Regions from separate parts of the Streptomyces malaysiensis subsp. malaysiensis genome, predicted to be linked through region 1. Evidence: riboswitches for the same ligand, from Rfam matches in the RefSeq annotation. Region 1 holds a riboswitch; the other holds the start of a gene.
The links. A riboswitch is a leader RNA that binds a small molecule or an ion and turns the genes downstream of it on or off. The one in region 1 is predicted to bind S-adenosylmethionine.
Positions count from the first base shown of each region.

Region 2: another riboswitch for S-adenosylmethionine. It lies ahead of AB0E24_RS18210 (aminotransferase class V-fold PLP-dependent enzyme); the one in region 1 lies ahead of AB0E24_RS23045 (glutathione S-transferase C-terminal domain-containing protein).

Region 1 is NZ_JBEZNG010000011.1:137,242-144,437, forward strand. It holds gene AB0E24_RS23030 (CU044_5270 family protein) at 1-932, shown strand, start outside; gene AB0E24_RS23035 (Fpg/Nei family DNA glycosylase) at 1,011-1,799, opposite strand; gene AB0E24_RS23040 (PP2C family protein-serine/threonine phosphatase) at 1,892-3,028, shown strand; SAM riboswitch class IV at 3,215-3,361, shown strand; gene AB0E24_RS23045 (glutathione S-transferase C-terminal domain-containing protein) at 3,720-4,565, shown strand; gene AB0E24_RS23050 (Mut7-C RNAse domain-containing protein) at 4,730-5,473, opposite strand; gene AB0E24_RS23055 (YhjD/YihY/BrkB family envelope integrity protein) at 5,616-6,476, opposite strand; gene AB0E24_RS23060 (MauE/DoxX family redox-associated membrane protein) at 6,615-7,196, opposite strand, start outside.
Region 2 is NZ_JBEZNG010000008.1:90,358-97,553, forward strand. It holds gene qcrB (cytochrome bc1 complex cytochrome b subunit) at 1-796, shown strand, start outside; gene trpD (anthranilate phosphoribosyltransferase) at 974-2,047, shown strand; SAM riboswitch class IV at 2,138-2,256, shown strand; gene AB0E24_RS18210 (aminotransferase class V-fold PLP-dependent enzyme) at 2,454-3,851, shown strand; gene AB0E24_RS18215 (Lrp/AsnC ligand binding domain-containing protein) at 3,978-4,259, opposite strand; gene AB0E24_RS18220 (rhomboid family intramembrane serine protease) at 4,256-4,990, opposite strand; gene AB0E24_RS18225 (hypothetical protein) at 5,143-5,388, shown strand; gene AB0E24_RS18230 (NYN domain-containing protein) at 5,406-6,767, shown strand; gene AB0E24_RS18235 (C40 family peptidase) at 7,179-7,196, shown strand, end outside.

The sequences.
Region 1 (7,196 bases):
ACACCGGCCCCTGGCGGGACCGGCCGCTGAACGCGCGCGCCGAGCTGCTGCTGCGGCAGCTGCCGTCCCGGGACCGGGGGCGCCGTACGGTGCGACGCGTGATCTGGAGCCTGGAGGCCGCGGCGGCCGGGACGGTCCTCGCCCTCGCGCTGACCGTCTCGGGCACCCCTTCCTCCGCGGTGGCGGCGTCCAGACCACTGCCGCTGGTGGCGCATGCCTCCCGGGCGGACGTATCGCTCGCCGAGATCGACCGGCGGGCGCGGACGGCGGCCGAGGAGTCCTTGGGGAAGAGCGAGCGGGGCAGCCATCTCCAGAGCTGGGCGCTGAGCATGAAGTCGGGCGAGGATCCGGTGACGCTGCCCCGGGAATCGCTGACCCGGTGGAACGCGGACGGCAGCGGTTTCACGCTGGAGGTGGCCACCGATCCGCGTCATCCGGGGCGCGCGGTGATCGAGGACGGTCCCCCGCCGCGCACCGTCCACGAGGGCGAGGTGCTGAGCGAGGAGCGCTATCCACCCGGGATCAACAGCGCGAACCAGGACTACTTCGAGGACCCGCCGGCCGGGGCCGCGGCGCTGCGCGACTATCTCGCCGTCTGGTCCCCGGGTGCGGACCGCGACTCGGCGGAGCTGATCTCGGCCATCGAGTCGTTCGTCACGGTGTGGACTCCGGGCCCGCGCCAGCGGGCCGACATCGCCACCCTGCTGTCCCGGATCGAGGGGCTGCGCCCGGCGGGCAAGGTCACCGACCGGCTGGGCCGGGAGGGGCAGGCGTTCCGGTTCACCCCGCGCGCTTCCGGGCTCCGGTATCTGATCGTCCTCGATCCGGCCGACGGCACGGTGCTGGACGTCGAGGAGACGATCACCCGGGACGATCCGGAGTACCGGCTCAAGGCGGGCGACGTGATCTCCTACAAGGCGTGGATCTACTGATCGGGCGCGCGAGTGCGGGGGGCTCATCGGAGACGCGGGTGCGGGTGCCGCGGCGGGACGGATCGCCCCGGCGCGGCCTCAGGCTTCCTCCCCCTGGCAGTGGGGGCACCACAGGGTGGTCCGGCCCGCGATCCGGCCGTGGCGCAGCGGATGGCCGCAGCGGGGGCAGTGCGGGTCCGGGTCGTCGCGCTGCCCGGTGAGCCAGTCCGGGTCGTCCGGCACCCGGCCCGCCCGCACCGAGGCGCGCAGCACATCGCGCATCGCGGTGTGGAGCCGATCGTGTTCGGCGTCGGTCAGCGAGTTCACCGGCCGCTGTGGATGGATCCGGGCCCGCCACAGGATCTCGTCGCCGAGCAGATTGCCGAGCCCGGCGATCACTGCCTGATCGGTCAGGGTGGCCTTGACGCGTCCGCGTCGCCCCGCCAGCAGCCGGTCGAGCTCGGCCCGGCTCAGCGAGAGCGCGTCCGGGCCCTGATCGCCGATGATCCGGTCGATGTCGGCGTCGGTGGCGGCGAGCCAGATGCCCTGGAGTTTGCGCTGGTCCTCGAAGCCGAGGCGGTGGCCGTCGTCGAGGTCGAAGGCGACGCGCTCGAACCGGCCGGCCGGTTCGGAGTCCGGCCCGCACACCAGCCGCCCGGTCATGCCGAAATGCAGCAGGACCGTGGGCCCGTCGGTGGGGGCGATCAGCCACTTGCCGTGGCGGCGCGGTGCGGCGAAGCGGCGGCCCTTGAGGTCGCGCTTCAGCCGCTGGGCGGTCACCCCGTGCAACACCCCCGCGTCGGCCACCGCCGCCCGCTCGACGCGGCGGCCCTGGGCACAGGAGGCGAGCGTCCGCCGGAACCCCTCGACATCCGGTAGCTCGGGCATAGCGTCAGGCTACGCCCGGGGCTGATGTCTCGCGTTATGGATAATCATCCCTTCGGGGGCTTTCGTCGGCTAAAGTCCGAATTATGCGATTCATGCGCCCGACCCCGGGGGCGAGCGGTCGCAGCCAGACGTTGTTCGCGATCACACGGTGTCTGCCGTTCGTGGTCCTGGCGGCGGTGCTCAGTATTGAGCTCTCCCCCGCGCACACCCTCTACACCGGCTCTCTGCTCTCCCCGGCGCCGGCGCTGGCGGCGGTGACCATGGGGCCGTTCGGCAGCGCCGGTGTGGCGCTGCTGGCCGCGGCGATCTGCGGGATCACCGCCGCCCACAACGACGCGTGGGGCAGCGAGGTGGTGTACGCGAATCTGCTGGCCCTGGTGGTGGTGGCGGTCGCGAGCGTGGCGACCAGCGCGGTACGGGTGCGCCGGGACCGTGAGCTGGCCCATATCCGCCGGATCGCCGAGGTGTCCCAGAACGTGGTGCTGAGGCCGCTGCCCGCCCGGATGGGCGTGGTGAACACCGCCAGTGTCTATATGGCGGCCGAGCGCGGAGCGCAGATCGGCGGGGACCTGTACGAGGCGATGTCCACCCGCTACGGAGTGCGGCTGATCGTCGGCGATGTGCGGGGAAAGGGGCTGGCCGCGGTGCGGTCCGCCGCGGCCGTGGTGGGCGCCTTCCGGGAGGCGGTGCACTACGAGCAGGATCTCGCCGAGGTGATGCACCGCTGCGCGGCCGCGCTGGGGCGCGAGTACGAGCTGCTGGACCGTTCCCAGTTCCAGGACCCGCAGGAGCTGGAGGAGCAGTTCGTCACCGTGCTGCTCGCCCAGGTGTCGGAGGAGTCACTGGTCCATCTGATCAACCGGGGCCATCCGCCGCCCCTGGTGATGCGCGGGCGCAAGGTGCGCTCCCTGGACCCGGTGCGCCCGCTGCCGCCGCTCGGCCTCGAGGATTTCCTTGCCCCTCCCCCGATCCGCGTCGAGACCTTTCCGTTCCTGCCCGGTGACCGGCTGTTGCTGCACACCGACGGAGTGGTCGAGGCCCGCAACCACTGCAACGAGTTCTTCCCGCTGCACCGGACCATGGAGACGCTGGACGGCGCCACTCCGTCCGAGTACCTGGACGGGCTGCGCCACGCCCTGGTCCGGCATACGGAGGGGCGGCTGTCGGACGACGCGGCGATGGTCCTCATCGAGCGGGTCATCGGCGGCGCGGGGCGGCCGGTTCTCTGAGCCGGTTCTTTGTGTGGGTTCTTTGTGTGGGTTCTTTGAGCCGCTTCTCCGAAGTGGGCTCTCCCAGCCGGTTCTCCGAGTGGGTGCGGCCACACCGGCGTCGTACATCCGCCGTACCGTCGGCCCGCGTTGGCCGCCTTGGCATGGGTTGACGCCCTCGCGGAGCGCGACGACACTGTCAGGGACGGTCACGATTGTCAGCGCCCACCGTGCGGTATCCCCGCTCAGGCGGGTCATCGGCCCCGGCTCGCTGACAGGCAACCCTTCTTCCGCGACGGGGTGCCCCCGGGTGACGACCAGGTCCCGTCGGCGTGGACGGGACAAGCGCGGTCTCGCTGCCTCGCGAGCCCCCGATGATGGGATCGGTGGAGATGCCCAGGACCGACAGCCACAGGGACGGCGCCCGTCGGCGTCCCCGGCCGTTGTCCCCGCTCCGCCGTCTCCTGGCTCCGGCGGATCACCTCCTGACCAGGCGGCTGCACATCGATCTGCTGCGCATTTGCAGCGCCTCCAGTCCAGCCGTCTGAATCGACGCGGTCACCGAGCACTGAGCGCGGCCTCGCGCGCCGGGGCCGGGCCGGGTGTGTCCCGGCACCGTCCCGGCGGGCGCCCCGCGCGGGCTTCCCTTCCGTTGCGCCATCGGCGCCGCCTGACCGGCGGGGCCGGGGCTCCGTCATTGCCTTGGAGAGCCATGTCCGAGACGTTTTCCGTCAGTTCAGGTCCCGCCGCTCTGCTCGACCCCGACCCCTGTTCGCCGCGTCCCCGGATCGCCCCGCCCGCACCGCCGCACCGCTTCCGCAGCCGTATCGGCGTCGACCTCGCCGGTGGCTTCTATCCGGTGCCGCATCGCTATCGGCTCTATCTCTCCGCGAGCTGTCCGCTCTCGCTGCGCGTCTCCATCACCCTCGATCTGCTCGGGCTGCGGAACACCGTCGCCACCACTCTCCTCGGGCTCCCGGACGACACCCCCGAAGCGTTCGCCGCGCTGCGCGGGGCCTACGAGGCCACCTGGCACCGCTACGGCGGACCGCTGGACGCGCCCGCGCTGTGCGACGGCTGGACCGGACGTGTCGTCAGCAATCACACGCCCGACATCCTGCGCGATCTCGCCGGCCATCTGAGCGACCCGGGCGGCGCCGGATCTCCCCGGCTGCGCCCGGCGGCCCTCGCCGCGGACATCGACGCCCTCCGCGAACTCCTCGACGAGGACATCACCCACGCCGCACGGCAGGCCGGGACGGCGCACGAGCCGGAGTGCCGGGACGCGGCGCTCGAGCGGCTGCTGACCGCCCTGGACCGGCTCGACCGACAGCTGGCGACCGCGCCGTACGCACTGGGCGACGAGCTGACCGCCGCCGATGTGGACCTGTGGGTGGCCCTCGTCCAGCTCGACACCGAGTACCGGCCCCTCCTGGACGCCGACGCGGCCCACCGGGTCTCCCGGCACGGGCGGCTGCGCGCCTATGTACGGCGGCTGCATGCCCATCCGGCCTTCCACACCACGATCCCGGAGGCGCTCCAGGACGAGGTGTCCTGAGTTTCCGCCCTGGGGTTTCCGCGCCGGCGGTGACCGCCACCGCCGAGGACCCTGGAGGTCACCGCCACCGTCGAAGGCGGCCGTAAGCAGCCATCGCCACCAGTCGCCGTAGCGGCCACCGCCGCCAGTCACCGCCGAGGCACCGCCCTGACCTGCGGCTCCGCTCAGGTCAGGGCGGCCCTGGCGGCGCCGAACTCGCCCATCGCCCCGGCCACGATGGCTTCCAGACGGGCGTGGTGGGCGCCGCGCCAGTAGACCCGCCCGCAGGCCGTACAGCGGGCGAAGACTTCGTAAGTGCGCCGGGTGCCGTGCTGGAGCCGCTCCCGGACCGCCTCCTTGTCGGCGTCCTCCAGCGGGCCGTTGCAGGCGGTGCAGCGGGTCCAGGGCACCAGGCTCGGGGTGAACCGGCCGAGGACGTCCCGCAGTTGCTCATCGGGGCGGTCGCTGTAGACATACGCCCCGGCCCACAGCTCACGGCGGCGCAGCAGCCCGCGGTCGCGGGAGAGCAGCACCCTGCGCTGGGCGGCGGAGCGCGCGGCCAGCTCGGGATCGCCGATGTCCTCGCTCTCGTACGCGGCGTCCACGCCCAGCAGCCGCAGCCGGCGCGCGAGCGTGCCCAGATGCACATCGAGCAGGAAGCGCAGCGGCGCGCCCGGCACTCGCTGCGGGCGGACGACCGGGTGGACCTCCACGGTCTCCCCCGCGCTCGGCACATGCGAGACAGCGGCCTCGTCCCCGTCCACCAGCAGCCTGCCGACCTCGGTGAGCGGGACCCCGAGCGACTCGACGACATGGCCGAGAGTCGAAGCGCCGTCGGTGACGACGGCCGTCCAGGGGCGGCGGCGCTCAGGGACGGTGAAGAACCGCAGTTCAGGGGCGAGGCTGAGGTGGATCTCGGGTCCGTTCACACCGCCAGCATGCCAGGCGCGCCCGGCTCGGGGCGATGGCGTTTCCGGTCCGGCGCCAGGCTTGGCGATCATGAAAACGGACCGTCGGCGGGAACCACCGGGGGCGGCGGGCCGAACGGCCCGTACGCTCGTCGTCCGGGCGTCAGCCGACCGGTGGGTCCGCCTTGGCGCGGTCGCGGTGTCTCTTGCGGCGCCATGCCACCATCCGCAGATAGTCCTCGTGCAGCACCCGCCCGACGAGCGCACCGCCGAAGACCACGAAGCCGACGCCGACCAGCCAGGACTGGACGACCAGGACGGTGCCGACCGGGCCGTAGGAGACCGTGCTGGAGGCGATCAGCGGGGAGAACACCAGCTGGGAGAAGACCCGCAGCCCCAGCAGCCCGACGCCGGTGGCCAGCGCGCCGGGCAGCAGGGCGCCCCAGCTGATCCGCCCGCCGAGCAGCAGATGCTGCGACCACCAGAAGAACAGCACCGTGCCCACCACCGCCACCAGCACCCGGGAGAGACCGGGCGCCAGATGGGCGGAGAGCAGCAGATAGCAGATCAGCACCACGAGCCACACCAGATGGCGCCAGACGGTGTGCCAGCGGCCGGCCGGAAGCTCCCACACCTTCTCGTAGCCGACCTGGAGCACCGTGCCGAAGCGCAGCCCGAAGATGGCGAGCGTGGCCAGACCGAAGGCGGTGGTGGACTCCAGCGCCTGCTTGGGCGGGGCGAACAGCCGCTGCACCTCGTCCCGCGAGGTCGGGGAGAGTCCGAGGCCCTCGCCCAGCCACTGGGCGAATCCCAGCCGGTTCACCGGGTCGGCCGCGGCCACCACGATCAGCAGGGGCACCAGGGTGAGAAAGCCCAGGGCGGCGAAGCCCATCGCGCGGTGCAGCAGCTCGAATTCACTGCCCCGCCGCCAGCCGCGTCCGAGCGCCGACCGGTGGAACGCGTCCTCCAGCCGCCGCCACCATCTGGGCCCCCGGGAGCCGGACGCGGACCGATTCTCGGACATACCCACTCCCCTACCCGCGCCACCGGCTCGACCTGGGCAGTGCCGTCCAGGCTACTCGGGGTGGTGACGTTCCGCCGGGAGCTCGCCCGGGGCACCCATGCGGTGTCCCGGCGGCCGTGCGAGCCCGCTGGGCGGGCCTCACGCCGTGGCCATGACCGGGGCTCCGCTGTCCGCGTCGATGACGCTGACCCGGACGGCGGGCTCGCGCACCGTGTCCAGGCTGGCCGCGGCGTCCACCGCGAAGAGCACCAGAACGGGCCTCGCGGCCGTGCCGCCCCCGTACACCCCGGCGAACTGGAGGATGCGCCAGCCGCCGTCGTCCCAGTGGTCCATCAGAGCGGAGCGCACCACACGGGAGACGCTCTGCCAGGCGCGGGAGCGCTCCAGCAGTTCGACGGTCGCGGCGACCGGGACCGCCGTCCGCGCTCCGGCCGCGGTGAGCGGCACCGGTGGCGGGGCTCCGGCCGCATCGGGCGGCATCGCCGCCTGCGTGGTCGCAGGCGCCACCGCCGTCGCTGCCGCCGTCGCCGTCGCTGTCGCTGTCGCTGTCGCGGCGAGCGGATGTCCGGCGATCCGCAGCCGGAGTCGGCGCAGCGGCATTCGCCAGCGGCGCTCCGGATCGGCGGAGAGGGCCGTCAGGGCCACCGCCGCGGCCAGGACCAGGCACGCCGCCGCGGCCGGATGGCGGGCCGCCGCGGTCCACCAGGGCTGCCGCGCCAG
Region 2 (7,196 bases), on a different contig from region 1:
GGTCCTCTCCGCGGTGGCGACCATCAACCCCGTCTGGACCATCGGTCCCTACCGTCCTGACCAGGTGTCCACCGGCGCCCAGCCCGACTGGTACATGGGCTTCGCCGAGGGTCTGGTCCGGGTGATGCCGGGCTGGGAGATCACCGCCTGGGGTCATACGCTCGTCCTGGGCGTGTTCATCCCGATCGTGCTCTTCCCGCTGGTCCTCTTCGCGATCGGGCTCTACCCGTTCATCGAGTCCTGGATCACCGGCGACAAGCGTGAGCACCACATCCTGGACCGCCCGCGCAACGCCCCGACCCGTACGGCCTTCGGCGTCGCCTGGCTGACGGCGTACTTCATCATGCTGGTCGGTGGCGGTAACGACCTGTGGGCCACCCACTTCCAGCTGTCGATCAACGCGATCACCTGGTTCGTGCGGATCGGCTTCTTCGTCGGCCCGGTGGTGGCGTTCATCGCCACCAAGCGGATCTGCCTCGGCCTCCAGCGGCGCGACAAGGACAAGGTGCTGCACGGCCGGGAGACCGGCATCATCAAGCGGCTGCCGCACGGTGAGTTCATCGAGGTCCACGAGCCGCTCTCGCAGGAGCAGCTGCACACGCTCACCCAGCACGACCAGCCCGAGCCCTACGAGATCGGCCCCGCGGTCGACGAGAACGGGGTCAAGCAGAAGATAAAGCCTTCTCAGAAGCTCCGTTCGAAGCTCTCCAAGGGCTACTACGGCGAGGACAACGTCATTCCGAAGCCGACCCGCGAGGAGTACCACGAGATCACCAGCGGCCACGGCCACCACTGATCTCCCGGAGCCCCTCCAGCGACCGGTTTCTTCATACAGCTACGCCACAGACCAGGGCCCCGGCCCGGACCGCACGGTCCGGCCGGGGCCCCGGCCGTGCTGCCGATAGGCTTGCCGACGGGCCGCTGAAGTGCGCGGACCCCTTCCCTGCCCACCCCACGGATCCAGGAGCGGACCATGGACGTTGTGACCACCGCCGGAGGCGACAGCACCGCGACGGCCCGCACCTGGCCGGACGTACTGAGCACGCTGATCGCCGGCCGTGACCTCGACGTGGACGACACCGCCTGGGCCATGGACCGGATCATGCGGGGCGAGGCCACCGACGCCCAGATCGCCGGATTCGCGATCGCGCTGCGCGCCAAGGGCGAGACGGTCTCCGAGGTGGCCGGTCTGGTGCGGGCCATGTACGAGCACGCCAGGGTGATCGAGGTGCCCGGGGCGACCGTGGACATCGTCGGCACCGGCGGCGACCGCGCCAGGACCGTCAATATCTCCACCATGTCCGCGCTGGTCGTGGCCGGTACCGGCGCGCGGGTCGTCAAGCACGGCAACCGCGCCGCGTCCTCCGCCAGCGGCGCCTCCGATGTGCTGGAGAAGCTGGGCGTCAATCTGGACATCGGCCCAGAGCGGGTGGTCGAGGTCGCGGAGGAGGCGGGGATCACCTTCTGCTTCGCGGTGAAGTTCCATCCGTCGCTGCGGCATGTCGCCTCGGCCCGCCGTGAGCTGGGCGTCGCCACCCCGTTCAACCTGCTCGGCCCGCTGACCAACCCGGCGCGGGTGAAGTGCCAGGCCACCGGGGTCGCCGACGCCCGGATGGCGCCCATCATCGCCGGTGTGCTGGCCGAGCGGGGCTCCTCCGCGCTGGTCGTCCGCGGCGACGACGGGCTGGACGAGCTCACCGTGACCACGACCTCCCAGGTGTGGGAGGTCCGGGGCGGCGCCGTGCGCCAGGAGACCTTCGACCCCCGGGACGCGGGCGTCGCACTGGCCCCCATCGAGGCCCTGCGCGGTGCTGACGCCTCGTACAACGCCGATGTGGCCCGCAGGCTGCTGGCGGGCGAGAAGGGCCCGGTCCGGGACGCGGTGCTGCTGAACTCGGCGGCGGCGCTGGTGGCGCTCGAGCCGGAGCCGGGCGACAAGCCTCTGGCGGACCGGATCGCGGCGGGCGCCGCGCGGGCCGCCGAGTCGATCGACTCGGGCGCGGCGCGCGACGTCCTGGAGCGGTGGGTACGGGCCACCCACGCCTGAGCGCTCCGCCGTCGGTCACGGTGCCCATGTTCTGTCCGGGATACGGACAGGGCATGGGCACCGCCGTAGGACATGGCATACTCCTGCCCAGGTCACGAGCGACAGCGACTACGGCCCCGGCCCGCTGTCCGGCAACCCTCCGTCCGTGGCGGGGTGCCCCGGGTGATGACCAGGCCGCCAGGCAGCGAGGCCGGCGGCAAGCGCGGACCCCTCGCACTAGGGGTCCTGGTGGTCGAGGGAGCTCTTCCGTGATGCAGCGAATGCGCTAGGGCCGGACGGCCCGTTTCTCTCCTGCTCCGCGCGGTGTCCGCCGTGCGTCGAGCGTCCTCTCCGCGCCCCGACGGCCGGCTCGTCGCCGTCCCCGTGCGCGGCACGCATTCCTTCGACCCTTACGGGAGACTTCGCCATGTCCGTGCGCCCTTCTGCCCTCGCCTCCGCCTCCGCCTCCGCCGATTCCTCCGTCGCCGCCTGTGAGCCGCTGCCCGTGCTGGGCAGCGACGTTCTGGTGCCCCTGGTCACCGGGGGCGAGGTGACCTACGCGGCGCTCGACTACGCCGCCAGCGCCCCCGCGCTGCGCCGGGTCTGGGACGACATCGCCGCCTACGCGCCCTACTACGGCAGCGTGCACCGCGGGGCGGGCTATCTCTCGCAGCTGTCCACCGACCTCTTCGAGAACAGCCGTAAGGACGTCGCCGCCTTCCTCGGCTGCCGCGAGGACGACCAGGTCGTCTTCACCCGCTCCACCACCGACTCGCTCAACCTCCTGGCCGCCGTGGCGCCGCGGGGCACCGAGGTCTACGTCTTCGAGACCGAGCACCATGCCTCGCTGCTGCCGTGGGAGCAGCGGGCGGACCTCACCGTCCGCTACCTCAGCGCCCCGCGCTCCCCGCGGCAGGCGGTGGAGACGCTGGAGCGGGCGCTCGCGGGGCGCTCCGGGGGCCCGGCGCTGGTCTGTGTGACCGGCGCGTCCAATGTGACCGGTGAGCTGTGGCCGGTGCGGGAGCTGGCCGCGGCCGCGCACGCGCATGGCGCCCGTATCGTCCTGGACGCCGCGCAGCTGGCCCCGCACCACCCCGTGGACATCGCGGAGGCGGACGTCGACTGGGTGGCCTTCTCCGGGCACAAGCTGTACGCGCCCTTCGGGGCCGGTGTGCTGGCCGGGCGGGCGGACTGGCTGCGGGAGGCCCGGCCGTATCTGGCGGGCGGCGGCGCCAGCCGTAAGGTGGCCCGCAGGGACGACGGCGGTGTCGACGTCGAGTGGCACACCACCGCCGCCCGGCACGAGGCGGGCTCGCCGAACGTGATCGGGGTCTACGCGATCGCCTCGGCGTGCAAGGCGCTGACCGAGGCCGGTTTCGAGGGGCTGGTCGCCCGTGAGCGGCAGCTGATCGAGAAGGTGCGGGCGGGGCTGGCCGAGGTGCCCGAGGTGCGGGTGCTCTCGCTGTTCGGCGACGACGCGCCCCGGGTCGGGGTGCTGTCGTTCGTGGTGGAGGGCTGGAACAGCTCCCACTTCGCGGCGGCGCTCTCCGCGGAGTACGGCATCGGCGTACGCGACGGGCTCTTCTGCGCGCATCCGCTGGTCCGCACCCTGCTGGACAGCGAGCCCGACGAGCCGGGCGAGTGCGGTGCGCCCGAGGCCGCGCCGGGGGAGCGGGCGCTGAACGCGATCCGGGTCAGCTTCGGGGCGGGCACCCCGGACGAGCATGTGGAGCGGTTCGTCGGCGCCGTGAAGGAGCTGGTGCGCGACGGGGCCCGGTGGAGCTACCGCACCGAGGACGGCCGCTGCGTCCCGGACCGCGGCTGAGGATTCCGGACCTGTGGCCCGAGCGTTCGGGCGCGGCCGGGCCCTACGGGGTCTACGGCGCGGCTCCGCCGCGTGGCAGGGGCTTCGCCCTCAGCCCCCGGGGTCCGGGGCGGAGCCCCGGTTCCCCTAGCCGTCCAGACCGATCGCGAACGCGGCCTCCAGGTCGTGCTGCGAGTACGTACGGAAGGCGATGTGGGTCTCGGTCGAGGCCACCCCCGGCACCTTGCTGATCTCGCCCGTGATGATGTCCGCGAGGTCGTCGTGCCGGGCCACCCGCACCATCGCGATCAGATCGTGCGCGCCGGTGACCGAGTAGACCTCGCTCACACCGCCGATCGCGGCGATCTTCTCGGCGGTCTCCGGAATCTGGTCCACGTTGGTCTTGATGAGCACGATCGAAGTGATCACGGCTGACTTTCTCCCTCACTGGCCCGGGCTGCGCCGCCCACTCTAGCCGTCCGCCCGAATCGGGCCCACGCGAAGAGAAACCCGAGGGTGAAGCCCACGAGATGGGCGAGATAGGCCACGCCCGGGCGGTCGTCGGCCTGCCGGGCGGCCAGCCACTGGAGGGCCACCCAGAAGATCAGCACCGCCCAGGCGGGGAAGCGCAGCGGGAGGAAGAGCAGAAACGGGAAGAGGCTGGTCACCCGGGCCCGGGGAAACAGCCACAGAAACGCGCCGAGCACCCCGGAGATGGCCCCGGAGGCGCCCACCAGGCTCTGGGCCGAGTCGGCGTGCGCGGCGGCGTAGCCGAGCAGCGCCAGATAGCCGGTGGCGAGGTAGAAGGCGGCGAACTGGAGGCGTCCCATCCGCTCCTCGGTCATCGCCCCGAAGACGTAGAGAAACAGCATGTTGCCGAGCAGATGCAGCCAGTTGCCGTGCACGAACAGCGCGGTCAGCGGGGCGAGCGGCTGGTCCGGGGCGCCGCTCCACAGCGCGCTCGGCACCACGCCCCAGCGCTCGAAGTACGTGGACTGGGCCTCCACCAGCCGCCCGCCCGAGCCATAGCCGGGGTTGAGCCCCGAGGCCGGTCCGAGGACGAAGATCAGGCAGCAGCTGACGATCAGGCCGTACGTCATCCACGGGCGGCCGGGCCCCGCCATCCAGGGGCGGCCGGGCCCCGACGACGTCTCGATCATGGTCAGATCATTCCGTACCGGACGCAACCTCCACAGAGCGCCTCGCCGCGCTCCCCGTGGCCGCGGGCGGGAGACGGGCCCCGGCGCGGGCCAGGGCTCAGGCCGTAGGGTTACAGGACGCCGCCGACGAGCCGAGAAGCGAGGACCGCACCATGGCCGTGCCCCTGCCGACCGCCCAGACCCGCTGGCGTTGCACGCTCTGCGGCAATCTCACCCGGTTCGATGTGACCCGCGCGACCAGAGCCGTGGAGTATGTGCATCTCGACCTGGCCGGGGAACCCAGAGTCGAGGAACGCGAGGTGCTCGGTGAGAGCATTGAGTCAGTGCGCTGCCGCTGGTGCAACGCGGTCGATCAGATCGAGCTCGTGGATCGCCCGAGCGCCGGCCAGAGCGCCTGAGAACGGAGCGGTGACAGGTGGTGGAGCGGACCGGTGACCCCGGGGCGGCCGGTGACGCCGAGGGCGTCACCGAGGCGCTGGACCGCCCCCTGCCGGAAGGGGTGCGACGGCGTGTGGTGGCGCTGGTCGCGGACGCCTTCGGCGGTCTGACGGTCACCGAGCTGCCCACCCAGCTGCGGCAGTACGCCCGTTTCACCCCGACCCGGCGCGCCAAGTTCGCGGGCAACGCGATGGCCGCCGCGGTGGAGAGCGACCCCGTCTTCCGGCAGCGGATCGCGGGACGGCTGCGGGAGGCCCAGCGGGAGCTGGCCGAGGCGATCGAGGGCGGGTCGCCGCCCGCGGCGGCCGATCCGGTGGATGTCGCGGCGGTGGCGTATGTGCTGCGCCCGGCGGGCTGGGTCAAGCTGGTCGAGGCGGCGGGCGAGGAGGCCCAGCGGGCCTCCGCCGAGCGGGCCGGCGAGGAGGCGGCGCGCGAGCTCCAGCGGCTGCGCGACGAACTCGCCGAGGCCAAGGCGGCCATCCGGCACGAGACGGAGCGGACGCGCGCCGAGCTGGAGACGGCCCGCAAGGAGAACGACGTGCTCCAGCGCAAGCTGCGCAGCGCGCAGAGCGATGTGAAGCGTGGCGCGGCCGCGCTGCGCAAGCTCGAGGCCGAGCTGGAGTCCGTACGGTCGGAGGCGGCCGCGAGCCAGGCCACCGCGGACACCGAGGCGCGGCGGCTGCGAGCCCGGCTCGGGGAGGCGGAGTCGGCGCTGGAGGCCAGCCGGCGGGCGGTGCGCGAGGGGCGCAGCGTGGAGGACATGCGGCTGCGACTGCTGCTGGACACGGTGCTGGACGCGGCGCAGGGGCTGCGGCGCGAACTGGCCCTGCCGCCCGCGTCGATGCGCCCGGCGGACACGGTGGACGCCGTGGAGCCGGGGAAGATGACGCCGAAGGACATAGCGACCAGGGCGCTGTCGGAGATGGACCCGGCGCTGCTGGACCAGCTGCTCGCGCTGCCGCAGGCCCATCTGGTGGTGGACGGCTACAACGTCACCAAGACCGGCTACCCCACGATGCCGTTGGAGAAGCAGCGGCTGCGGCTGCTGGGCGGTCTCGCGGTGCTCGCGGCCCAGACGGGCGCGGAGATGACATGTGTCTTCGACGGGGCGGAGCTGGCCGCGCCGGTGCTGCTCGCGCCGCCGCGCGGGGTGCGGGTGCTGTTCAGCAAGCCGGGGGTGACGGCGGACGAGTTGATCCGGCAGCTGGTGCGGGCCGAGCCGCCGGGCCGGCCGGTGGTGGTGGTGTCCACCGACCGAGAGGTGGCCGACGGGGTGGCACGCGCCGGAGCGCGTCCCGTGGCATCCGCGTTGCTGCTGAAGCGACTTGCCCGCACCTGAACCACGGGTGGCGCCGTATCCGGGTTGTGCGTGCATCCCGCGTATCCCGCTATCCCGCTATCCCGCTATCCCGCGTATCCCGTGTATCCCCTGTATCCCGGTTCCGGGCTTCCGTGCCCGAATGACTTCAGAAGTCTGACCCGAACCACTTCCGGCATCAGCGGAGCGTCGATCGGTCATCACTGCCCGTGTGATGTTTGTAAAAGATGCGCTTGCGGAGCGACTTTTTTGCCGTCGGGATTTGAACGGATCACGGCGGGGTCACTATGGTCAGCTCGAACCTTCGCGCGGTTGATCACCCATCCGGGGTGACAGCGGAGGTACCGCCGAGTCCGCGCCCTGTCGCGGAGCCGGGGTTTCGCAACCCCACAACTCCCGGTAGGCGGCTGGAGGAAGAAGGAGCTCGCCTTCGTGGCGTCCCACCGTCGA